DNA from 4 places in the Cryobacterium sp. TMB1-7 genome. Region 2 is predicted to be linked to each of the others. Evidence: predicted binding sites of a transcription regulator. Region 2 holds the regulator's gene; each other region holds the start of a gene.

The links. The regulator LexA, encoded in region 2, represses DNA repair genes until DNA is damaged. The targets are predictions, from matches to a motif close to TCGAACANNTGTTCGA.
Region 1: E3O60_RS03635 (Rv2578c family radical SAM protein) is a predicted target of LexA. The motif match lies at 2,210-2,225, and genes of this name have one in related genera.
Region 3: E3O60_RS11540 (HNH endonuclease signature motif containing protein) is a predicted target of LexA. The motif match lies at 1,743-1,758, and genes of this name have one in related genera.
Region 4: E3O60_RS14460 (HNH endonuclease signature motif containing protein) is a predicted target of LexA. The motif match lies at 1,883-1,898, and genes of this name have one in related genera.

Annotation. Positions count from the first base shown of each region.
Region 1 covers NZ_SOFZ01000010.1:43,512-47,322, forward strand. Annotated here, with positions in the region: gene E3O60_RS03630 (sensor histidine kinase) at 1-1,041, opposite strand, end outside; gene E3O60_RS03635 (Rv2578c family radical SAM protein) at 1,125-2,201, opposite strand; gene E3O60_RS03640 (malate:quinone oxidoreductase) at 2,433-3,811, opposite strand, start outside.
Region 2 covers NZ_SOFZ01000007.1:31,492-35,302, reverse strand. Annotated here, with positions in the region: gene metE (5-methyltetrahydropteroyltriglutamate--homocysteine S-methyltransferase) at 1-971, shown strand, start outside; gene lexA (transcriptional repressor LexA) at 1,059-1,682, opposite strand; gene E3O60_RS01305 (LysM peptidoglycan-binding domain-containing protein) at 2,076-2,438, shown strand; gene E3O60_RS01300 (histidinol-phosphate transaminase) at 2,532-3,617, shown strand; gene hisB (imidazoleglycerol-phosphate dehydratase HisB) at 3,627-3,811, shown strand, end outside.
Region 3 covers NZ_SOFZ01000025.1:63,570-67,380, reverse strand. Annotated here, with positions in the region: gene E3O60_RS11550 (excinuclease ABC subunit UvrA) at 1-1,148, opposite strand, end outside; gene panD (aspartate 1-decarboxylase) at 1,236-1,649, shown strand; gene E3O60_RS11540 (HNH endonuclease signature motif containing protein) at 1,779-3,431, shown strand; gene E3O60_RS11535 (multidrug efflux SMR transporter) at 3,505-3,811, opposite strand, start outside.
Region 4 covers NZ_SOFZ01000029.1:291,488-295,298, forward strand. Annotated here, with positions in the region: gene E3O60_RS14450 (ABC transporter ATP-binding protein) at 1-234, shown strand, start outside; gene E3O60_RS14455 (hypothetical protein) at 397-864, opposite strand; gene E3O60_RS14460 (HNH endonuclease signature motif containing protein) at 2,059-3,597, shown strand; gene E3O60_RS14465 (S26 family signal peptidase) at 3,633-3,811, opposite strand, start outside.

The DNA.
Region 1 (3,811 bases), on a different contig from region 2:
GCGGCCGGCGTCGAGCACCATCACCGAAACGTTCTGACCGTCGGCGTCGATGACCACTTCGGCGGTGACGATGCCGGCGTGCAGCAGCACGTTGACCAGGCATTGCTGAACCGCCAGGCCCAGCTCCGTGTCGCTCTGCGGGTCCAGGCGCGCCAGGGCCTCTTTGTCGCCGGTGATGTCCACGACGAGGCCACGGTCGCGCATACGGTCGATGGCGCGGAACACGGCGCTGGACAGCCATCCGTCGTTGCCCGCCGCGGCGGCGGTGCGCTCGTCGACGTGGGTGAGCCAGTCTCGCTCGGCGAGGGTCTGCAGGGTTTCGCGGAGGCCGGCCTCGAGGCCGCGGCTGAGCGGGCCGGGTTTGGCGCGGGCCACCGACACCAGCTGGTTGAGGGTGGTGTCGTGCATGAGGGCGATGGCGCGCACGTCGAAGTCGTGGCGCAGGATGCGGGACTCGTCGTCTTGCACGGCGCGGTGGATGGCGGGCTGGGCGGCGCGTCCGGTGCGGCGGGCGAGGCCGTCGAGCAGCATCACGCCGACCAAGAACAGATAGGTGACGACGGTGAACACGTCGGGGCGGTCGGGCACGGGGGTCTGCGAGATGGCAAGGGTGGCGGCGGCCTCGGCGAGGAGGAAGCCCAGGGTGCTCCACAGCACGCCGACGAGCGCGCCGGTGCCGGCGCCGCCGACCATGATCAGGGCCATCTTGGGCAGCGAGATCAGAAACATGTCCGAGGACGGGAAGACGCCGGGCATGCCCAGCACCGCGCTGGTGAACAGGTAGGTGCACAGGGCACCGACCAGCAGGTAGGCGATGGTCAGCGGCACCGTGCGCCAGCGGGCGAGGACCGCCAGCAGGGCGCCCATGCCGAGGATCGCGGCGACGGTGATCTGCAGCCGCTCGGTGACCGGGAACACGCTCAGCGCCAGGACCGAGAATAGGGCGCCGGCCAGGCAGACCAGGCCGAACCAGTGCGACGCCCGGGCGAGGGCACGGCTGAGCGTGGCCTTGACCAGGTGGTCGGGTAACCCAAGTGACATTGCGCCCTCTCCGCGTCTGATTATCTCAGGTGTGCGGGGGTTGGCGGGCAGCCGGTTCGACGGTGGTGTGTGCTCGGTGAGGGTCAAAACAGAGTGGGTGAGAATTCGGGCGGGAGTTCGGCGGCGATGAGGGACGGCGGCGGGGAGTTGGGGTTGCTGGGCGCGGTCAGCGCCTTGGAGAGGATGCCGCCGGTCGCCGGGTCCTCCCGGCGTCGCTGCAGGCCGTGCGCGCGGATCAGCGGCTGGATGCGCTCGGCCAACCACTGGCGGTACTCCTTGGGCGCGTAGGTCCCGCGTTTGTAAAGCTCGCGATACTGGGGCATGAGCTCGGGATGATCCTGCTCGAGCCACTGGAAGTACCACTCCTTGACCCCGGGCTTGAGGTAGAGGGCGCTGTAGAGCACCCCGGTGGCGCCGGCGGCCTTGGCCTGGCGCATGGCCTCGTCGAGGTGCGCCTTGGTGTCGGTGAGGAACGGCAGGATCGGCATCAGGAAAACCGAGCAGTCCATGCCCTTGTCGCGGATTGCGCTGACCGTGGCTAGGCGCGCCTTGGTGCTCGGGGTGCCCGGCTCGACGGCCTGCTGCAGGGCGTCGTCGTAGATGGCGATGGACATGGCGAGGTCCACCGGCACCTGTTGGCTGGCCTCGTGAAGCAGGTCGAGGTCCCGGCGTAACAGGGTGCCCTTGGTGAGGATCGAGAAGGGGGTGCCGGAGTCGGCGAGCGCGGCGATGATGCCGGGCATCAGCCGGTAGCGGCCCTCGGCCCGCTGGTACGGGTCAGTGTTGGTGCCCAGCGCCACCGGATGCTTGCCCCAAGTGGGTTTGGCGAGTTCCTTACTGAGCACCTCGGCCACGTTGACCTTCACGATGATCTCGTTGTCGAAGTCCTTGCCCGCGTCGAGGTCGAGGTAGTTGTGGGTGGGGCGGGCGAAGCAATAGGTGCACGCATGAGAGCAGCCGCGGTACGGGTTGATGGTCCAGCCGAAGGGCATCGCACTCTGGCCGGGCACCCGGTTGAGGGCGGACTTGGCGAGCACCTCGTGGAAGGTGATCCCGTCGAACTCGGGGGTGCGGACGCTGCGCACCAGGTTGTTCAGCCGGGCCAGGCCGGGCAGCGGGCCGGCCTGCTCGGTCGTTAGTTCCTGTCCACTCCAGCGCATGCATCCAGTCGAACACATGTTCGAGTGGGATGCAAGGTGGTGGGTGTCATGCGGGGTGGCTCAACCGGCGGGGCGCCGCATCCGCCGGTCTTGACGTTATGCGGGGTAGGCGCCGTTATGCGGGGGGCACGCCACCCGCACAGCGGCGCCTGACCCGCATAGCTCGCGGTCGGGCAGCGGATGCGGGACGCAGGCGCAGGCGCAGGCGCAGCGCAGGCTGGCCGGCCGCGCCTACGCGGTGAGGTGCAGGGTCTTGGCGGTGGCGGCCAGGGAGGCGGCGGCCGCGGCGGGATCGTCGGAGAGTTTGGTGCCCAGGCTCGGGACCATCTCGCGCAGCTGCGGCTCCCAGCGGGAGTACTCGCTCGGGAAGCAGCGCTTGAGGAGGTCGACCATGATCGGCGCGGCGGTGGAGGCTCCGGGCGAAGCGCCGAGGAGCCCGGCGATGCTGCCGTCGGCGGAGGTGATGACCTCGGTGCCGAACTGCAGGATGCCGCCGGCCTTGGCGTCCTTCTTCATGACCTGCACCCGCTGGCCGGCGGTGATCAGCTCCCAGTCCTCGGCCTTGGCCGTGGGCATGAACTCGCGCAGTGCGTTGAGCTTGGCCGTGCGGGAGGCAAAGACCTCGCCGACCAGGTACTTCATCAGGCCGAAGTTGTTCTTGGCCACGGCGAGCATCGGCACGAGGTTGTGCGCGCGCACGGAGAAGGGCAGGTCGAACCAGGTGCTGGTCTTGAGGAACTTGGGGCTGAACCCGGCAAATGGGCCGAAGAGCAGCGAGGTCTCGCCATCCACTACCCGGGTGTCGAGGTGCGGCACCGACATCGGCGGCGCGCCCACGGCGGCCTTGCCGTAGACCTTGGCCTGGTGCTGTTTGACGATGGCGGGGTTATTGGTGCGCAGGAACTGACCGCTGATCGGGAAGCCGCCGAAGCCCTTGATTTCGGGGATGCCGCTCTTCTGCAGCAGCGCGAGGGCGCCGCCGCCGGCACCGACAAAGACAAAGCGGGCCTCGACGGTGTTCGTGTAACGACCCACCAGGCTGAGCAGTTTGAGCTTCCAGGAGCCGTCGTCCTGCTGCTTGAGCGCGGTGACCTGCTGGTTGAGGTGCACGTCGGTGCCGCGCTTCTTGAGCGAGGCGAACAGGTAGCGGGTGAGGGCGCCGAAGTCCACGTCGGTGCCGGCCTCGATGCGGGTCGCCGCGATCTTCTGCTTGGCGGCGCGCTTCTTGGTCAGCAGCGGGGTCCACTTTTCGATGACGGCGGGGTCCTCGCTGTATTCCATCCCGGCGAACAGCGGCTGGTCGGCGAGCACGGCCATGCGCTTGCGCAGGTAGTCCACGTTGGCGGTGCCGTGCACGAAGGTCATGTGCGGGGTGGAGTTGATGAACTTCTCCGGCTCGGGCAGCACCCCGGTCTCCACCAGGTGCGACCAGAGTTGGCGGCTGATCTGGAACTGCTCGTTGATGGCGACGGCCTTCTCGGCCGTGACGGTGCCGTCGGCAGCCTGAGGCATGTAGTTGAGTTCGCAGAGCGCGGCGTGGCCGGTCCCGGCGTTGTTCCACGGGTTGGAGCTCTCCTGCGCGAGCTCACCGAGGCGCTCGTAGACCTGGA
Region 2 (3,811 bases):
CGTTCCCGCAGACGAGTGATATCCGCCGCGCCCGCGCCCGCCTGGTCTCGGGTGAACTCGCATCCGCCGACTACCAGGAGCTCATGCGCGCCGAGATCGGCCGGGTCGTGCAGCTGCAGGAAGACCTCGGCCTCGACGTTCTCGTGCACGGTGAACCCGAGCGCAACGACATGGTGCAGTACTTCGCCGAGAACCTCGATGGCTTCACCGTCACCGAGAACGGCTGGGTGCAGTCCTACGGCAGCCGGTGCACCCGTCCGTCGATCCTGTGGGGCGACGTCCGGCGTCCGGCGCCCATCACCGTGGAGTGGTCCAGCTACACCCAGACCCTTACCGAGAAGCCGGTCAAGGGGATGCTCACCGGACCGGTCACCATCCTGGCCTGGTCGTTCGTGCGCGACGATCAGCCGTTGGGGGAGACCGCACGGCAAGTGGCGCTCGCGCTGCGCGACGAGATCGGTGATCTCGAGGCGGCCGGTATCCGGGTGGTGCAGGTCGACGAGCCCGCGCTGCGCGAGTTGCTGCCCCTGAAGAAGAAGGACCACGCCGACTACCTGGATTGGTCGGTCGGGTCGTTCAGGCTCGCTACCGCGGGGGTCGCCGACCAGACCCAGATCCACACCCACCTCTGCTACTCGGAGTTCGGGGTCGTCATCGACGCGATCCGCAACCTGGACGCCGACGTGACCAGCATCGAGGCCGCTCGGTCGAAGATGGAGGTCGTCGCCGACCTGCAGACCAGTGGCTTCGACCACGGCATCGGCCCGGGCGTCTACGACATCCACTCGCCGCGGGTGCCCGGTGTGGCCGAGATCACCGAACTTCTCGAGCGGGCCCTGCAATCGATCCCCGCTCGCCAGGTCTGGGTGAACCCGGACTGCGGACTGAAGACCCGCGGGTATGCGGAGACCGTGGAGTCCCTGCGCAACATCGTCGATGCCACCCGCGCAGTTCGGGCGACGCTGGTCTGACCTGGCCCGCCCTGACTACGCCGGCACAACACGAAGGCCCGACCCCTCGCGGGGTCGGGCCTGTTGTGTGCCTGGAGCGTTGCGGATCTAGACCGAACGCAACACCGCGACGACCTTGCCGAGGACCTCGGCGAAGTCACCCAGGATCGGCTCGAAGTTGGTGTTGCGGGGGAGCAGCCAGGTGTGGCCGTCGCGCTGTCGCAGCACCTTCACCGTGGCTTCGCCGTCGAGCATGGCGGCGACGATCTCGCCGTTCTCCGCGGTCTTCTGCTGGCGGATGACCACCCAGTCGCCATCGCAGATGGCGGCGTCGATCATCGAATCACCGACGACCTTGAGCATGAACAGCTCGCCCTTGCCCACCAGTTGGCGGGGGAGCGGGAAGATCTCGTCGATCTGCTGGTCGGCCATGATCGGGATACCGGCGGCGATGCGGCCGACGAGCGGCACCATCGCCGCATCACCCACCTGGATGCCGGACTGGTAGTCATCGGCGGCGCCTGGCGTGACCTCCTCTGAGGACTGAGGCAGCTCGATGAGCACCTCGAGTGCGCGCGGCCGGTGCGGGTCGCGCCGCAGGTACCCGCTCAGCTCGAGCTGGTGCAGCTGGTGGGTCACGCTCGACAACGAGGACAGACCAACGGCGTCGCCGATCTCGCGCATGCTCGGCGGGTAACCGCGGTCGCGAACCGAACGCTGGATGACGTCCATCACCGCGCGCTGTTTGTCGCTCAGGCTCTTGCGGCGTCGCGTGCCGCCCTTGTCCCGAGGTGTGCTCTGTTGTGCCACGTTGACGCTCCTCTGGTTAGTCGGTTCGGGCTGGTGCTGGTGGGGCTCGTGCTCGCCGGGCTGGTGCTCGTCGGGCTCATACTTCTCGGGCTCGGGCAGCAATGTCGGTGGTGTCTGTTTGAGTGCAGCTACCCGATCGAAACTGTAGCCACAGAGCAGCGGTTCGTAGACATGCATTCGAGTGTGTTGCGGAATCTGTCTCCATAATATCCGGAAACAGGGTTGATTGTTCGAACACTCGAAGATATATTCGGAACATAGATTCGCATCTGGCCCTCCCGGCCGAGGGCCCGATGCGTTACCAGGAGGTTTGACATGAGCGCAGCATTTGCAGCACCGGACAACCACAGCCCGGCCACCCCGCCCACCACACACCTGCGGCTGACCCGCCGCGGGCGGGCCGTTTTCACGGCCCTCGCCGCAGTGCCCCTGGTACTCGGCGTCATCGGCATCGCCGTCAACGGCGGCATGGCCGCGGCAGAGGGCAGCGCGGGTATCGGCGCGGCCGCGTTCGACTACGTCACCATTGAGGCCGGCCAGTCGCTCTGGCAGCTGGCCGAGTCTGTCGCCCCCGGACAAGACCCGCGCGACGTGATCATCGACATCGTCAACCTCAACCAGCTGTCCTCCGAGGCCGTGCAGCCCGGCCAGCGCCTCGCCCTTCCCGCGGACTACTGAGCCGCTCAGCCCGAGCCGCTCAGCCCGGAGCCGCTCGCCCCGCCCCGCCTCGGATACGAGGGGTCGGCCGCGGGCGCAACTAAGCTTGTTCGGGTGACCAGCCTCGACGACCTGCCCCTGCGTGCCAACCTCCGCGGACAAACCCCTTACGGAGCACCCCAGCTGCACGTGCCGGTGGCGTTGAACGTCAACGAGAACACCCACCCGATCCCGCCCGCGGTCGCCGCCGACATCGCGGAGGCCCTGGCCGAGGCGATCCTCACCGTCAACCGGTACCCCGACCGGGAATTCAGCCCGCTGCGGGACGCCCTCGCGGGCTACCTCGGTCACGGTCTCACCCGCGACAACATCTGGGCCGCCAACGGTTCCAACGAGGTTCTGCAGCAGGTTCTGCAGGCCTTCGGCGGGCCGGGCCGGTCTCTGCTCGGCTACGCGCCGACCTACTCGATGTACTCGATCCTCGCCTCCGGCACCGATACCCGCTGGATCCCCGGCGGCCGCGACGCCGACTACGAACTTTCGCCGGAGACCGCCGCCCGCTGGGTGGAGGAAACCTCGCCCGACATCGTCTTCCTCTGCTCACCGAACAACCCGACCGGCACCCCGTTGTCGCTGGAGACCATCGCGGCCGTCTACGACGCCACCCCCGGCATCGTTGTCGTCGACGAGGCCTACGCCGAGTTCGCACCGGACGGCACCGACAGCGCCCTCACCCTGCTGCCCGGCCGGGAGCGCCTGCTCGTGTCCCGGACCATGAGCAAGGCCTTCGCTTTCGCCGGCGTGCGGCTGGGCTACCTGGCCGCCGACCCGGCTGTCACGGATGCGCTACGCCTGGTCCGGCTGCCCTACCACCTGTCCGCCCTCACCCAGGCGGCGGCCGTGGCCGCGCTCGCCCACACGGGTGAGATGCTCGCCATGGTGGACGACATCCGGGTGCAACGCGATCGCCTGGTGACCGAACTGACGAACCTCGGCTTCAGCCCACTGCGCAGCGGAAGCAATTTCGTGTTATTCGGCGGAGTCTCCGACCCGCACGCGATCTTCCAAGCGCTCCTGGCCGAAGGCATCCTGATCCGCGACGTCGGTATCCCCGGCCACCTCCGGGTCTCGGCCGGCACCGAAGCCGAGACGAGCGCGTTCCTGGCCGCCATCGCACGGCTCCGCCCGATAGCCGAATAAACTAACGCCATGAGCAACGTCACGCCCTCGCCTCGCCGTGCCCACCTGCAGCGCGAAACGAGCGAATCGAGCATCGACCTCTCGATCAACCTCGACGGCACCGGGGTGAGCGACATCCACACCAGCGTGCCGTTCTACGACCACCTGCTCACGGCGTTCGCGAAGCACTCGCTGACCGATCTCACCGTGCACGC
Region 3 (3,811 bases), on a different contig from region 2:
GGGGTGGCCCGGTTCAGGCTGAGGTAGCCCAGGCCCAGGTCGATGAGCACCTCGAGGCGGCGCACCAGGTCGCCGGCCACGGTGACGGCCACCTCGGTGACCTCGCCGGACTGCGCGGAGCGGTGCGACCCGGTGGCCCCGGTGAGCTCGGCGGTGGGCCGCAGCACCTCGGCGAGGTCGCTGAGGGTGAGGGCGTTGAGTTCGTTGATCGGCCGGCCGGCAAAATGAACCTCGAGGGCCTCGGCGCGCAGGCCGCTGCCGCCGCAGAGTCGGCACGGGCCGGTCTCCACGAACGCGAGCACCCGCTGGCGCATCTGGGCGCTCTTCGAATCGGCCAGCGTGTGCATCACGTAGCTCTTCGCGCTCCAGAACCGGCCCTTGTACGGCTTGGCCACCCTGTCTCGCTGCGGGGTGACCTCCACGACGGGCTGCTCCTCGGTATAGAGGAGCCAATCGCGCGACTCGCGGCTGAGCTGTGACCACGGCACGTCGATGTCGTGGCCCAGCACCCCGGTGATGTCGCGCAGGTTCTTGCCCTGCCACGCGCCGGGCCAGGCTGCGATGGCACCGTCGCGGATGCTCAGGCTCGCGTCGGGCACCAGGAGGGGTTCGGTGACGGTGTGCGAGATGCCCAGGCCGTGGCACTCCGGGCAGGCGCCGGTGGCCGTGTTGGGCGAGAAGGCGTCGGAGTCCAAGCGCAGGTCCGACCCGGCAGGGTAGGTGCCGGCGCGGGAGTAGAGCATCCGCATCGAGTTGGACAGGGTGGTGACGGTGCCCACGCTGGAGCGGGAGCTGGGCGAGCCGCGGCGCTGCTGGAGGGCCACGGCCGGCGGCAGCCCGGTGATGAGGTCAACGTGCGGGGTGTGACCCTGCTGGATCAGGCGGCGTGCGTACGGCGCGACGGACTCGAAGAACCGGCGCTGGGCCTCGGCAAAGATGGTGCCGAACACCAGGGACGACTTGCCCGAGCCGGAGACTCCGGTGAAGGCGACGATGGCGTCGCGGGGGATGTCGACGTTGACGTCTTGCAGGTTGTTCTCTCTGGCACCACGCACACGCACGAAGCCGTCAGCGCCTGGGTGGGCGGCGAGGTCCGCCGGAAGGGGCGGAGAAATGGGTGCCGAAGAAGTCAAGGGAGAGTGAGGCATTCGATCGACTCTAGTTCGGCCCCCTGACACTCGACCCTGCTCGGCACGCGTATCGTGGAGAAGTTGATCCCCGAAAGGCTCTTTCCGATGCGCCGCACCATGTTCAAGTCCAAGATCCACCGTGCCACCGTGACGCACTCCGCCCTGCACTACGTGGGGTCGCTGACCGTCGACCTCGACCTGCTCGACGCGGCCGACCTGCTGCCCGGCGAGCTGGTGAGCATCGTGAACGTCAACAACGGCGCCCGCTTCGAGACCTACCTGATCGCCGGGGAGCGCGGCAGCGGTGTGATCGGCGTCAATGGCGCGGCAGCACGGATGGCGCACGAGGGCGACCTGGTCATCATCATCTCCTACGCCCAGATGGGCACGAAGAAGGCCAGGGTCTACCAGCCCACCGTCGTGCACGTGGATGCGCAGAACGCGATCATCTCGGTCGGCACCGACCCGGCCGCTGCCGACGGCGATGACGACCTGGAGCGCCCGCCCCACGCTCTCTGAGCTTCGCTGCCTGTCGGGCGCCGAGGAGAATCATGGCACCCGGATCGGATGGCTGAGAACGTGTGAAAAAGTTCTCCACAGCCGTGGGTTCCACCACACAAACGTTCGATATTGAGCTATTCTCATCGCATGGTCACCATCGTAGCTGTCTCCGAACCCGGTTCCGCGCCGGATGGCACGGCGCCGACGGCTCCGCTGCCGGGGTCGTTGATCGCCGCGCTAGAAGCGGTGGAGCACCTCGGGGCGTGCAGCGCCGACTACGACGCGCTCTCCGACGCGGAGCTGATCGCCGGCCAGAGAGACCTGGCCAAGTTGCGTGGCTTGGTGGAGACCCGATCGGTATGGCTGGCGAAGACCCTCGCGCACCGTTCCCGCCGGGAGCTGGGCCAGCAGGGCCTGGCAGCACGGCAGGGGTTTCTGTCGCCGGCGGACCTGATCCAGACCCTCACCGGCTCTACCCGGGCCGACGCCCGCAAACTCGTTGACGTGGGCACGATGCTCAGCGAGACAGAGACGGCCCAGGCGGTGCGGGACGCCGAGGCCAACGACCGGGGGCAACAGGACGGCCGCGACGACGTCGACGGCGGTGATGTGGCCGCCGTTCCCGGCGCTGAGCCTGTCCCGCTGCCCTGGTACAGCGCCATTTCCGATGCCGTGGCTGCCGGAACCCTCTCGGTCGCCGCGGCGCACGCGATCCGCGCGGGCCTGGGCACGATCGACGTCGTCATCACCGCCGAAGTCCTCGGTGATGCGGTGCAGAAGCTCCTCACAGAAGCGAAGACAACCACCGTAGACGACCTCCTCAAACGCTCCCGCAGGATGCGGGACACCCTCGATGAGGCCGGCATCGCGAAACGCGAACAGAAGGCATGGGACGACCGGTACCTGCGGATCTGGACCGGTGACTCCGGCCAGGTCCACCTCAACGGCCAATTCCCGCCTGAGCAGGGCGCGTTCATTCTCTCCGTCTGCGACAGTGCCGCCGGTCCCCGCCGCGGCGGCGTGAGATTCGTCGACCCGGACCGGGCCGCCTGGGCCAAGGCGATACAGGATGACCCGCGCAGCACCGACCAGTTAACCGCCGACACCTTCGTCGAGCTCCTCAGGGCCGGTAGCACCGTCAACCCGCACCGAATGCTCGGCGGTCGCAGCCCGGCGGTTCGGATCCTCACTCCCGCGCCCACCCCGGCGCCCACCCCGGTGCCAGCCGGGGACGGGGAGGCCGAAGCAGCGACTCCCTCACCCGCACCAGCAGGCGAACTCGCGCCGGCAGTCGACCCCGCCGAGGTTCTCGTTGCGATTCCCGACGGCAGCGGCCACGGCTTCATCGAGGGTAATCCCGCACCCGTGTGCCAGCAGAGCGTCGACAGGATCATCTGCACCAGTGGCACCGTCGAGATCACCTTCGACGACGACGGCCAACCCCTCAACCTCGGCCGCGAAGAACGCATCTTCACCGCAGCGCAACGCATCGCCCTGGCTGCCCGCGATGGCGGCTGCCGATGGGGCGACTGCGACAGGCCACCCTCGCGAACCGAGGCGCATCATCTCGAGGAATGGGTCCGCGATCACGGCGCCACAGACATCCGCGTCGGCATCCTGCTCTGCCCCCCACACCACCGGCTGCTCCACGCCCAGGGCTGGCAAATCTTCGAGAACCGGGGCGTCTATTGGCTGCGGCCCCCGGCCATTGTTGATCCCGGGCAGTCGCTCATCAGGCTGAACCGTAAGAGCCCCATCGCTCCGGAAGGCCTACACCCGGACCGGGCCGACAGGCACTGATATGGCAGCGACGATCACGGTGACGGCAGCATCCGCCGATCGTGAGAGACGTCGCGAGCCGGAGGCGGGAGGGCTAGTGGCCGCCGTCGACGAGCTTCAGGCCGATGACGCAGCCGACGAGGCCCAGGATGAGCAGGATTTTGATGAGCGACGCCGGTTCGCCGCCGAAGATCATCGCGTAGAGCACGGTCAGCGCCGCGCCGATCCCCACCCAGACGGCGTAAGCGGTGCCGATCGGGATGGTGCGCATCGCGAACGCGAGGCCGGCCATGCTCAAAACCAGGCCGGCACCGAAGATCACGGTGGGCCAGAGCTTGGTGAAGCCGACGGACTTGCCGAGGGCCGTCGCCCAGACGGCTTCGAGAACACCGGACACGATC
Region 4 (3,811 bases), on a different contig from region 2:
GATGTGAGTGTGCAGGCCCAGGTCCTCGACCTGCTCGACGAGCTGCAGCGTGAGCTGTCGTTGAGCCTTCTGTTCATCTCCCACGACCTTGGCGTGATCCAGCACGTCAGTGACCACGTCGCCGTGATGAACGACGGCCGGATCGTCGAGACCGGCACCGCCGCCGAGGTCTTCACCAGGCCGGCGCATCCCTATACCCGTGCGCTGCTCGCCGCCGTCCCGCGTCTGGCCTAGTACCAGCGAAAACGAATTCTCGCATCCCGTAAAATTTTGGTGGATTAGTTTCCCACCGTCTCGGCAGTTCGGGCTGCGACTGAACACTGTCTAGTTTGCTGCCTCAGGTGACGAAGCGCCCCCTCGCATCAGTTTGGGGGCGCTTCGCCGAATTAGGTTACGTTAGGACCAAGCGAAACCCGCGCGGGTGTCACCTTGACGGTAGATCGCGGTGAGTGCAAAAACCTTCTTCGCGACCAAGTTCAAAACTGCTGCGGCCTTCGCTCTATTACCTTTTTGCGCATAGTCCCGAAATTGAGCGGCAGCCTGCTGCACTCCTGCTGATCCAGCTGGCACGGTCCCGGCAAGTAACTCGAGAGTGTTATTCGCCTGTCGGATGGCTTCTTCCCTGTTTGCCTGTGGGGTACTTCCTGTCGCGATCCTATTCGCATAGGATTGCAAGTCTGAAGCCATGTTATCGAGTGCGCTGACGTTGGGCTGGATTGCCGCGCTCGCTGATTGCGGCAGGCCGAGACCTAGGGCCAGGGCCAGCGCCGCGACCAAGGCCACAATCAAGACGGGAATCCGTCTGGCTGAAGTGTCAGTGGGTGATGATTGTGAACTGCCTAATGCCAAAGCTCCGTTTACCATGATGTTCCTCTTTCATTTGATGAGTCGATCACTACCGGCTAAGTTGCGGGCGAAATTTCCCCCCCTGCATTCACCGTTGGGGTGAGCCTAGTGGGTCAATAAATCTACGAAGGCTAGTGAAGGCGATCGTCGTGGTCCGGTCCGTCTGCCGTTATGCCAACCGACAGCGGATGCCAACCACGAGCCGTGACCATCAGTTGGGTGACAAGGGCGCTCCCCATCCGCGTAGAAGGTTATTCTTCAGCGTGTTGTTGCGATCGGCAGCGCCAGAGGCGCGTCCTCTCGCGAAGTTTTGGTCGCGTTGCCCTCACCGAAACGGGCGCAAGAACCTTGTTCTGACGCTCGCCGTGCTCCAGTCTGCTCGACTGTAAACTTACATTCGCGACCGCTCCGCGGTGTTTCGGCAGACCCCAGGCCGACCATTGGACGACGAGAGTCTCACCAGCCGCAGGAAGGCCTCCAAGCTCGGCTTCCCATCCTCGTCAACCAGAGCACCTCAGTTCTATGATCAATGAGGCACCCGCCTCGTCGGTCAGTTCACGTTGGTTCGGGCGGCTTTACCCTTGGCGCAGTCAGCGGGGCTAAACGCGTGTGAGCGCTCAGCAACACCGGCATTCCCGCCCGAGGAGGTGCTACACGCCTTCGAACAGATCGCCATCCCAGCAGCATCGACGCTACGTCCACCGCTTAGGGAGCATCTTGAAGGTTTGTGCACGCCACCACCCGATCGGCTTGGAGTCGCGACCCGTTTTGACGCAAAAGGACCGGGTCTTCTCAAAACTGGACAAGAGCAGTCGAGCATCACCACCAAACAGCGTTCCACCTGTGATTTTGACTGGGAAGTCAGGGCAGCAAGGCTGCGGGACCTAGCTGTACTGAGCCGACAGGTTGGTGACATTCGGGGTTAAAAAGGGGAGAACCTCCGGTTCTTGGGGAGATGTCAAAGTCGCCACGAGCACGGAGGTTCTCATGCCCCACGCTAATACCCGTTTGACCCTTCATGGAAGGTCGTTGCTGATCGAACGGGTGATCGTCGCTCTTGGCGATTTCGAGGGTGGCGGGACATGTTAGCGAGCGAAGGGACCGTCGATGCGTCCGGGTCCGCGGCTCCTCCACAGGCGGCCGGTTTGAGTGCCTTTCCCCACCCGGTTCTGAAGGGGCTGGAGTGTCGGTGGTCGGTGCAATTATCGGGGTATGAGCAGCCCAGCAGAGCGGTTCCCGACCGACCCGGAGGACCCGGGTCACGACGCCCGCGACAGCGCGGGCGGACCCAATCCCAGCCCGAATCCCAACTCTGAAGCAGCCCCCGATGCCGGCGCAGCGGCGCACGCCCGCCGGCGCCGCCGCACCCTGCAGGAACAGGCCCAAGCCACCCTCGCGCGGAAGGTAGCCACGGCCAGGAAGGCCCACCGCAGCATCGCGAAGGCGACCGCCAAGCGGGCTCGCGCGCTGGCGGACCTGCAGCGGTGGAGTTCCGACCCGGCCACCGCGAAACTGCTCAACCCCGACTACGCCGCCGAGTCGGTGCGCGGGCCGGTCCTCGCCGACGCCGACGCCAGCCCGCGGAAGATCCCGGCGTGGGAGGACCAGGAGATCGCCCGCCGCACGATCACGACCGAGGTCGCCTGCTCGCTGCGCCTGGCCGATCGCACGGCGGAGAACCTGATCGGTGAATCCTCCTTGTTCGCCGGCCCGATGAAAGCCACCCTCACCGCGATGAGCTCCGGCGACATCAGCTACCGGCACGGGCAGGTGCTGATGGACCAGCTCAGCTTGCTCCCGCTCGAGGAGGCCGCCGAGTTCGAAGCGAGGTTACTGCCGGAAGCGAAAGACCTCACGGTCGGCAAGCTCGCGGTGAAGGCGAGGCGGATGCGGGAACGCGCGCACCCGGAGACCCTCAGCACACGGGCCACCGCGGCGGTTGCCGAGCGCGGGGTGTGGTGGGAGGGCCGGGCCGATGGCATGGGCACTCTGACCTGGTACGGGACCGCGGTGCAGACTCAGGCCGCACTCGACAGGTTGACCAGCATCGCCGAGAGCACCCAGGCCTTAGAACGACACGACGCGTCGATTCCCGAGATGGACCGGCGCACGATCGGTCAGATCTGCGCCGACGCCATGGCCGACCTGGTCCTGGACGGCGTCACCGCCGCCGGCACCGGCGGCGGCATCCGAGGCAGCGTGATGGTCACCGTCCCGGTCTTCACCCTGATGGGAAAAAGCGAAGCACCCGGTTTCCTGGAAGGGTACGGGCCGATCCCGGCCGACGTGGCCAGAGAGATCGCGGCCGGAGCGCCCAGCTTCACCCGGCTGCTGGTGCACCCGGAAACCGGGGCGGTGCTCTCAGTCGGTAAGGAGCAGTACCGGGTCCCGGCCGATACACGCCGGTGGTTGGGGTTACGGGACGGCACCTGCCGTTTCCCGGGCTGCACCCGGCCCGCATCCCGCAGCGATATCGACCACACCATCGCCCGAGAACACGGCGGACCTACCGACTTCGACAACCTGGCCCACCTCTGCCGCGCCCACCGCCGGCCCAAACACCAAACACTATGGGCCGTGGTGCAAGAACCCGGCGGGGTGCTGCGCTGGACCTCCCCGGCCGGGGAAACCCACCGCACCTACCCCGAAACCACCCTCGGGCCACCACCCACCCTGGCCCCCACACCCAAACCACCAGCGACACCGGCACGGCCGCGGACAAGCGACCTGCCCGACGATCCGCCGTTCTGATCGGGCGGGTTCGGGCGAACTCCGCTATTCCACGACTACGGAGCGATCGTGAAACCGGGGCTGACCCCCGCCGCGAGGGTCCCCGACGTCGCGGTGAGCGTGTAGCTCCCCGCCCGATTCACCCGGCAACCGGCGAACGTCGCCACACCGGACACCGCGGCACGAGGGTTACTGGTACACGTGAGAGTGGCGCCTGCCGGGGTCGTCAGCCTGA